DNA from 3 places in the Rahnella sp. CJA17(1/100) genome. Region 1 is predicted to be linked to each of the others. Evidence: predicted binding sites of a transcription regulator. Region 1 holds the regulator's gene; each other region holds the start of a gene.
The links. Region 1 encodes PhoB, which activates phosphate uptake and scavenging genes when phosphate is short. Its sites were predicted from a motif close to CTGTCATAAAACTGNCNNAT; they were not measured.
Positions count from the first base shown of each region.

Region 1 (3,283 bases):
TTTTTATCCCTTTACGCCGCTTTGGCTGGCCTGTTCCTGAGGAACAATCAACTTCGGCGCCAGCGTAAACATAAACCGGGTACCGACGCCGACTTCACTCATGACTTCGAGTTTTGAGTGGTGATGGCTGAGCGCATGTTTGACGATTGCCAGTCCCAGTCCGCTGCCGCCGGTCTGACGTGAACGGGCTTTATCGACGCGGTAGAAACGTTCGGTCAGGCGCGGCAGGTGCTGCGGCGCAATGCCCGGTCCGTTGTCGCTGATCTGGAACTGTGCGCCATGCGGCGTTTGTTGCCAGCTGACTTCAATCCGTGTCCCCGCTGGCGTGTGGTTAACCGCGTTATACACCAGGTTCGACACCGCGCTGCGCAGTTGATCTTCATTACCAAAGACCTTCAGCTTGTCGTTTACGCGAAACACCACTTCATGCCTGCCGTTGCTTAACGTTTGCACTTCACGTTCGAGCATGCCGAGCATCACCGGAATATCCACTTTCTCGTGCAAATCAATATTCGCTGAGGCTTCGATTTTCGACAGCGTCAGCAGCTGCTTCACCAGCCCGTCCATCCGCCGCGTCTGTTCCTGCATGGTATCCAGCGCTTTAGTGCGGAAAGGCTCTTCCAGCTTGGCGTCTTCCATCATTTCCAGATACCCCTGCAATACCGTCAATGGGGTTCTCAGTTCATGACTGACGTTAGCGAAGAAGTTACGCCGTGCGCCTTCAAGCTGACGCATCTGGGTCACGTCGCGTGCCACCATCAGCAGTTGTCCTTCGGAATAAGGCATGACGCGAAACTCGACATAATGCTCATTATTGAGTTGTAAATTCAGCGCCCGGCTGAAATCGCGGGTCTGGATCCACAGCCGGAATTCCGGATAACGCAGCAGGTTGAAGATATGTTGCCCGTTATCTTCCGGCCAGCGGAAACCGAGCAAATCCTGCGCCAGTCCGTTACACCAGAAAATATTGCCTTCTTCAGTGGTCAGCACCACGGCATCCGGCAGCGATTCGGCACCGCTGCGAAAACGTTTGATGAGCTGGCCTAATTCGCGACGGCGACGCCGGTTGCGCATCTGCATCTGGTTCAGCCCGTAAAACAGCGGCTCCCAGCTCCAGCGCCCATTCGGCGGCGTAATGCTGCGGTCGAGCCACAGCCAGTGAGAGAGTTTAAGCTGGTTGTAATAATTCCAGCCCAGTGCCGCCATCAGCGACACCAGGAGGAGCCAGCCGAAATGGCCGACGAAAATACCGAGAATTAACGCTGGCAGGCAAAAGAGAAACAATTCACCCGCCAGTCGTTTCCATGACAAACGTTCTAGCACACAGATTCTCCGCTGTGAGGGCTCAATAACGCGTTGAAAAACGGTATCCGGTACCACGAACAGTCTGGATCATTCTGTCATGTCCACTGGTTTCCAGCGCCTTACGTAAACGACGAATATGCACGTCAACCGTGCGATCTTCCACATAAACGTTAGTGCCCCAGACGTTATTGAGCAACTGTTCGCGGCTGTATACACGTTCGGAATGGGTCATAAAGAAGTGTAATAACTTAAATTCGGTCGGCCCCATATCGAGCGCCTGCTCGTTGGCCATCACCCGGTGAGACGACGGATCCAGGCTTAAACCCTGCATGTCGATTACTTCTTCCACCGCCATTGGCGAGATGCGACGCATCACGGCTTTAATGCGGGCAACCAGTTCTTTCGGAGAAAACGGTTTGGTGATGTAATCATCGGCACCCACTTCAAGGCCGCGCACCCGATCTTCTTCTTCACCGCGTGCGGTCAGCATCATCACCGGAATTTCGCGGGTCAGTGCCTCACGTTTAAGATGCTTAATAAACTGAATACCGGAACCGCCAGGTAACATCCAGTCAAGCAGGATCAGTTCAGGGTAAGGTTCAACAAGCTGCCCAATCGCTGAATCAAAATCCTCAGCTTCTACGGCCTGATAGCCATTTTGTTCCAGTACAAAACACACCATTTCACGGATTGGAGCTTCGTCTTCAACCACCAATATACGTCTAGCCATCGTAGGTCCTGCCAATAGGTTAGCGATCTTTTATTTGATTGCGGGCGCCATTATGCGTCAGTTTTGTGACAGATTTATGAATGAAAAGAATGGTTCATTACAGTCAACTATGACAGATAATTTCCGGCCATCTTGCTGAAATTGGTCTGATTTATCGGGGACAGCTTCCCCTGCCGACGTTTATACTTTACCCCATTGTCGTCATCCAGGGTTCATACGGGAGTCTCATGCGCCTGATCCACACGTCAGACTGGCACCTCGGCCAGTACTTTTTCACTAAAAGCCGTGCAGCCGAACATCAGGCATTTTTGCGCTGGCTGACCGGTCAGGTGCAACAACATCAGGTCGACGCCGTGATTGTCGCGGGCGATATTTTCGACACAGGTTCCCCACCCAGTTATGCCCGAGAATTGTATAACCGCTTCGTGGTGGAATTACAGCAAACCGGCTGCCAGCTGGTGGTGCTGGCTGGTAACCACGATTCTGTCGCCACGCTCAATGAATCGCGCGAGCTCCTGTCCTGCCTGAATACGCGGGTGATTGCCACCGTCGGTGAAAACCTTTCTGAACAGATTTTAGTGCTCAGTCAGCGTGACGGGAAACCCGGCGCGATACTGTGCGCTATCCCGTTTTTACGCCCGCGTGATCTGCTCGCCAGCCAGGCGGGACAGTCCGGCAGCGACAAGCAACTGGCATTGCAGGAAGCCATCGCCGCGCATTATGACGCGCTCTGGCAGGCTGCTCAGGCCAGACGTGACGAACTGGGCATGCCGCTGCCTATTATTGCGACCGGCCATCTGACGACTGTCGGCGTCAGTACCTCTGATTCCGTGCGCGACATCTATATAGGTACGCTCGATGCGTTTCCGGCGCAGGCCTTTCCGCCGGTCGATTATGTGGCACTGGGTCATATTCACCGTGCACAATGCGTCGCCAAAACCGAACATATCCGTTACAGCGGCTCGCCGATTGCCCTGAGTTTTGACGAACTGAGCAAAGCTAAAAGTGTGTACTTACTTGATTTTGATGGTGCGACGCTCAACGCCATCGACACACTGGAAATCCCGGTTTTCCAGCCGATGCAGATAATCAAAGGCTCGCTGGTGGAGATTGAACACCAACTGGCACAGTTCGAAGGCGGTGATCCGGCCAAACCGGTGTGGCTCGATATTGAAGTCTCCACCCAGGATTATCTCAGCGACATCCAGCGACGCATTCAGGCGCTGACGGAAGATCTGCCGGTAGAAG
Region 1 is NZ_CAWOJA010000010.1:54,740-58,022, reverse strand. It holds gene phoR (phosphate regulon sensor histidine kinase PhoR) at 4-1,323, opposite strand; gene phoB (phosphate response regulator transcription factor PhoB) at 1,346-2,035, opposite strand; gene sbcD (exonuclease subunit SbcD) at 2,263-3,283, shown strand, end outside.

Region 2 (3,283 bases), on a different contig from region 1:
AAATCTCAGAAGAAGAGCGAACTTCCGGCAGCATTTCACGTGGAATATCCAGCACTTCCAGCATGCGCTCATCCCATTGCAGATCATGGATGTTGAACAGCATGGTACGCGAAGCGTTGGTGTAATCCGTCACGTGAACACGTCCCTGCGTCATTTTCCAGACCAACCAGGTGTCGACGGTGCCGAACAGCAGTTCGCCGCGTTTAGCGCGTTCGCGAGAGCCTTCAACGTTGTCGAGGATCCACTTCAGTTTGGTGCCGGAGAAGTAAGGGTCGATAACCAGGCCGGTGTTATGGCGAATGTATTCTTCCAGACCGTCTTTTTTCAGTTTTTCGCAGATGTCAGCAGTTCGGCGACATTGCCAGACAATCGCGTTATAGATTGGCTTGCCAGTTTCTTTTTCCCACACGATGGTGGTTTCGCGCTGGTTGGTGATACCGATACCGGCAATCTGATCGGAGTTAATGTCGGCTTTCGCCAGCACTTCCACCAGCACCGAGCTTTGCGAAGACCAGATTTCCATCGGGTCGTGCTCAACCCAGCCTGACTTAGGGTAGATCTGGGTGAATTCGCGTTGTGACACGCTGACGATATTGGCATCGTGATCCAGCACTACCGCGCGTGAACTGGTTGTACCCTGGTCGAGTGCAACAATGTATTTTTTTTCGTGAGTCGTATCTGCTGACATAATATTCATCCTGCGAATGAGTAAGCTGTGGAACAGTTTAGCCGATCAGGCCTTACGCTGTTTGGATGGCTGAGGTGCTTTTTCTTCTGCCGGCTCATTAATCTGATTTGGCAAATGGCGGCCGATCAGCGCTTTATACGCGATGGCACCCAGAGAAGCACCGAGCAGCGGGCCAAAAATCGGCACCAGGAAATAAGGAATATCGCGCGCGCCGGTGAAGGCAACCTTGCCCCAGCCAGCGAAGTAGGCGAAGACTTTCGGACCAAAGTCACGTGCCGGGTTCAGGGCGAATCCGGTCAGTGGCCCCATGGAGGCACCGATAACCGCGATCAGGATACCGATCAGCAATGGCGCCAGCGGACCACGTGGAATGCCGTTGCCGTCATCGGTCAGGCCGAGGATCAGCGCCATCAGAATGGCCGTAATCACCGTTTCTACCAGAAACGCCTGCAATACGCTGATGTGCGGGTTTGGATAGGTAGAGAAAATACCGGCCAGATCCAGACTTTCGACGCTGCCGCGCACCATGTTGTGGCTTTGCTCAAAATCGAAGAACAGGTTGTAGTAAAGGCCGTAGACCAGTGCGGCGGCGCAGAAAGCTCCCGCGACCTGCGCAATGATGTAAGGCAGAACTTTGCGTCCTTCAAAGTTTGCAAACAAACAAAGTGCGACGGTCACGGCCGGATTCAGGTGTGCGCCGGAGATGGCGGCAGTCAGGTAGATGGCCATTGCCACACCCAGACCCCAGATAATACTGATTTCCCACTGGCCAAAGGTTGCCCCGGCAAGTTTCATTGCTGCGACACAGCCCGCACCAAAGAAAATGATAAGCCCGGTACCCAGAAACTCAGCGATGCACTGACCTTTTAATGTGGAACTCATGGTTTGGCTCATAGTTTGATCCTGCTAAGGATGATGTTAATGGTTAGTTATAATTTTTCTGTTATGTCGTTTGTGAACGTAATCGGATTTGGGCGTTCATCATTAAATGAGAACGTAATGTGAATTTATCGTTAACGAGCATAAACGAGAAATAGCGAAATCAAATTTTGTGTGTCGCGTCATAAAAATGAGCGATTTCGCGTATTGCTGGAACTTGATGCAGCGCAAAAAGTCCATGATTTAACATTTTCAGCCGCCATTTGTGACAAACGAACATCAACATGCCTTCCCGCGCAGCGGCTAAGGTTATTCGGCATTAAACAGTATTTCTGGTGTGTGACGCTGCTTTTTAAGCATTTCCTGATACCCGGCGCTGTTAAATTGCAACAGACTGCGTGGATAAAGGGGTTGCGGGTAGACAGAACAAAGCTGGCTACATACAATCACCCGTTAAGACACACGCTGGTTTTGCGCAATTCTCTGATGAATTCGTTATAAAAATCGACGGAGTGCAGGAATTTTTGAGCCGTGTCCGGACGATGCGGCAGAACATAAGATGTGCGCCTTGCGAACATAAGGGGACCGAAAAATGTCATTTGAAGTATTTGAGAAATTAGAAGCTAAAGTTCAGCAAGCGATTGATACCATTACTCTGTTGCAGATGGAAATCGAAGAACTGAAAGAGCAGAACAACACCCTGTCTCAGGAAGTTCAGCAGGCCAGCGGCAACCATGAGTCTCTGGTGCGTGAAAATGCGCAGCTGAAAGAAGAACAACACGTATGGCAGGATCGTCTGCGTGCATTGTTAGGAAAAATGGAAGAAGTTTAATTACTTCATATTCCAAATAAAAAAGGACGCCAAGGCGTCCTTTTTTGTTGTGCTCAGAAGGAAATCACTCAATATCGAGCGGGTCTTCGGACAGCACGATACCGGTATTATCGGCATAAAGATGGTCGCCGGAGAAGAAGGTGACGCCGCCGAAATTGACACGAATGTCGCTTTCGCCAATCCCTTCACTGCCTGCGCCAGCCGGGATAGCCGCCATCGCCTGGATACCCAGATCCAGCTCTTCGAGATCATCAACCTGACGGACAGCACCGTAAATCACGATGCCTTCCCATTCGTTTTGCAATGCAAGGCGTGCCAGTCCGGCATCCAGCAGTGCGCGACGAACAGAACCGCCACCATCGATCACTAATACACGGCCACGGCCATTTTCTTCCAGCAGGTCATAAAGCAAGCCATTATCTTCGAAGCATTTCACGGTGGTGATTTGCCCGCCAAATGAAGTACGGCCGCCAAAGTTGGAGAACAAGGGTTCAACGACATTCACTTCTTCATGGTAGATGTCGCAAAGTTCGGAAGTATCGTATTTCATAGGATTTCATCTGGTTGCTGCATGAGTGTTCAGTATATCCCTTTCCGGCGGATGTTGGCAAAATCATCAATTGTTAAATGTGAAAAGTGACCTGATAAACGCACATCAGGCCAACTTTACTCAATTGAGCAACAGACCCACTGCAAACAAGACGTTAGTCAGCAACGCGGTTTTTACCATATGTTCCAGCAACGGGCGGACTTCAGTGGATGTTGTCGATTTCATCACCCGCATCAGATGTTTTGCCAGCATTGGGAGCGCCAGGATAAACAGCCAGCCGGTCCAGTGAGGCAGGTGCAGGGCGGAGAAAATCACCAGACACAGCACGGCGGCG
Region 2 is NZ_CAWOJA010000007.1:33,041-36,323, reverse strand. It holds gene glpK (glycerol kinase GlpK) at 1-688, opposite strand, end outside; gene AACU55_RS04490 (MIP/aquaporin family protein) at 734-1,582, opposite strand; gene zapB (septal ring assembly protein ZapB) at 2,160-2,399, shown strand; gene rraA (ribonuclease E activity regulator RraA) at 2,464-2,949, opposite strand; gene AACU55_RS04475 (1,4-dihydroxy-2-naphthoate polyprenyltransferase) at 3,070-3,283, opposite strand, start outside.
Region 2: a site for PhoB is predicted at 1,747-1,766, ahead of AACU55_RS04490 (MIP/aquaporin family protein). Genes of this name have one in related genera too.

Region 3 (3,283 bases), on a different contig from region 1:
CCAGTTGCTGTCCTACTACGTTGCGCTGATTAAAGGCACCGATGTTGACCAGCCACGTAATCTGGCGAAGTCTGTGACTGTCGAATAAGACTGTCCGGTTTCAGCCATGTTATCTCTAAGCGCCTCCCGGGGCGCTTTTCTCTTTCCAGAATGTTGTTCTCCGGCTCTCTCTTTGTCAGCAGCCGGTCACGATTCTCTTCTCTCAGGCTTCGTAACCCGCCCCGGATAAGGTATAGTTCGCGTTTTTCTGAAGGTACCCCGCTGAATGCTGACCAACTCCTCCATTCGTCTCAACAAATACATTAGCGAGAGCGGCATCTGCTCGCGCCGCGATGCTGATCGTTACATCGAACAGGGAAATGTTTTTATCAACGGCAGGCGTGCTGCGGTGGGTGCTCAGGTGTTTGCCGGCGATGTGGTGAAAGTGAATGGTCAGATTATTGAGCCGCGTGATGAAGAAGATCTGGTGCTTATTGCGCTGAACAAGCCCGTAGGCATTATCACCACGATGGAAGAGGGGGAGCGGGACAACATCCGCGATTTCGTTAACCACAGCAAACGCGTCTTCCCGATTGGCCGTCTGGACAAAGATTCGCAGGGCCTGATTTTACTGACCAATCACGGCGATCTGGTCAATAAAATCCTGCGTGCCGGTAACGACCACGAAAAAGAATATATCGTGACCGTCAATAAACCGATCACGGACGAGTTTATTGCCGGTATGGGCGCGGGTGTGCCGATGCTCGGTACCGTGACCAAGAAATGCAAAGTGAAGAAAGAAGCACCGATGGTGTTTCGCATTACGCTGGTGCAGGGACTTAACCGACAGATCCGCCGCATGACTAAGCATTTTGGTTTCGACGTCACTAAGCTTGAACGTGTGCGGATTATGAACATCAATCTGAAAGGATTACCGCTGGGCGAATGGCGTGATCTGACCGATGATGAACTGATCGAATTGTTTAAGCTGATTGAAAACTCTTCGTCTGAAGACAAACCGGCGAAAAAAGTGCCATCAAAACCTGCTCAGGCTAAAAAACCGGCTGTCACTAAAACGAAAAACAGTGAAAAACCTGAAGTGAATTCCGCATCCCGCAAGCGTTTTGCCCAGCCTGGCCGTAAGAAGAAGGGGCGTTAATTTACCCGCTTTTCATTATCCGCCGGTGTAATAACCGGCTTTTTCTGCCTAAAACTCCCGCATTTTGCCCGTATGGTTCGAATTGTGACCGGTGTCATAAAACTGTCATATAACGTACATTTTACTGTCACTAAACTGTCCTATTTTCCTCCTGTGCCAAACACTTTAATTAACGTCGACATCAGTCGGGAAGTTTAAAACCACCAGGAGTGGAACATGAAATTGATGCGTAACACCGTCGCCGGTCTTGTAGCAGCGACTTTCTCCCTCACAGCAATGTCTGCTTTCGCTGCCGCTAACCTGACTGGCGCTGGCGGTACCTTCCCAGCACCTGTCTATGCTAAGTGGGCTGATGCATACCAGAAAGCAACCGGTACTCAGGTTAACTATCAGGGCATCGGTTCTTCCGGTGGCGTGAAACAAATCATCGCTAAAACCGTTGATTTCGGGGCATCTGATGCACCGATGAAAGAAGAAGATCTGAATAAAAACGGTCTGTTCCAGTTTCCTACTGTAATCGGCGGCGTGGTACTGGCTGTTAACATCCCGGGCATCAAATCCGGTCAGTTGACTCTGGATGGCGCAACGCTGGGTGATATTTACCTCGGTAAAATCAAAAAGTGGAACGATACGGCGATCACCAAGCTGAACCCGGGCGTGAAACTGCCAGACACTAACATCGCGGTGGTTCGCCGTGCTGACGGTTCCGGTACTTCCTTCGTATTCACCAGCTACCTGGCGAAAGTGAACAGCGAGTGGAAAGACAAAATCGGTTCTGGTTCTACTGTTAACTGGCCAACGGGTCTCGGCGGCAAGGGCAACGACGGCGTCGCAGCCTTCGTTCAGCGTCTGCCTGGTTCAATCGGTTACGTAGAATATGCTTATGCCAAGCAAAACAACCTGGCTTACACCAAACTGGTAGATGCAGATGGCAAAGCCATCAGCCCGACAGAAGAATCCTTCAGTGCAGCCGCTAAAGGCGCAGACTGGAGCAAAACCTTCGCTCAGGACCTGACCAATCAGAAAGGTGATAATGCGTGGCCAATCAGCTCCACCACCTTCATCCTGATTTACAAAGACCAGCAAGATGCAGCGAAGGGCACCGAAGTGCTGAAGTTCTTCGACTGGGCTTACAAAAACGGTAACAAACTGACGACTGATTTGGATTACGCCGCACTGCCAGCTTCTGTTGTAGAACAGATCCGCGCAGCCTGGAAAACCAACATCAAAGACAGCAGCGGTAAAGCACTTTACTAGGATCTGACATCGGGTCTGATATAGAGTACAAGTCTTCTGCTTCATTCCCTCTCCGGCCGGGGAGGGAATTAAATCTGAATTAAAAGAGAGTGGTATGGCTGAATACAAGCCGGCTATCAAGGCACCCAGCAAAAACGGTGACATCATCTTCGGCGCGCTGGTTAAACTGGCAGCGCTGATTGTGCTATTTATGTTGGGCGGCATTATCGTCTCGCTGTTTATTGCTTCCCTGCCGAGCATTGAAAAGTTCGGATTGTCCTTCCTGTGGACGAAAACCTGGGATGCACCGAACCAGCAATTTGGCGCACTGGTGCCGATTTACGGCACGGTCGTGACCTCCATTATTGCCCTGCTGATTGCTGTTCCCGTCAGCTTTGGTATCGCATTATTCCTTACCGAGCTGGCGCCGAACTGGATGAAACGCCCGCTGGGGATTGCTATTGAACTGCTGGCGGCGATCCCCAGTATTGTTTATGGCATGTGGGGTTTGTTCGTTTTCGCCCCGCTGTTTGCGCAGTATTTTCAGACGCCGTTGGGCGATGTACTTTCCGGTATCCCGATTGTTGGTGCCCTGTTCGCCGGTCCGGGTTTTGGTATCGGTATTCTGGCAGCAGGCGTCATCCTCGCCATTATGATCATCCCGTACATAGCTTCCGTCATGCGTGACGTGTTCGAGCAAACGCCGGTGATGATGAAAGAATCTGCTTACGGCATTGGTTGCACTACGTGGGAAGTGATCTGGCGTATCGTGCTGCCGTTCACCAAAAATGGTGTGATCGGCGGCGTGATGTTAGGTCTGGGGCGCGCACTTGGCGAAACCATGGCGGTGACCTTCATTATCGGTAACACCTACCAGCTCGATAGCGCATCGCTGTACGCGCCGGGCAA
Region 3 is NZ_CAWOJA010000001.1:27,565-30,847, forward strand. It holds gene glmS (glutamine--fructose-6-phosphate transaminase (isomerizing)) at 1-88, shown strand, start outside; gene rluF (23S rRNA pseudouridine(2604) synthase RluF) at 266-1,138, shown strand; gene pstS (phosphate ABC transporter substrate-binding protein PstS) at 1,355-2,395, shown strand; gene pstC (phosphate ABC transporter permease PstC) at 2,490-3,283, shown strand, end outside.
Region 3: a site for PhoB is predicted at 1,230-1,249, ahead of pstS (phosphate ABC transporter substrate-binding protein PstS). Genes of this name have one in related genera too.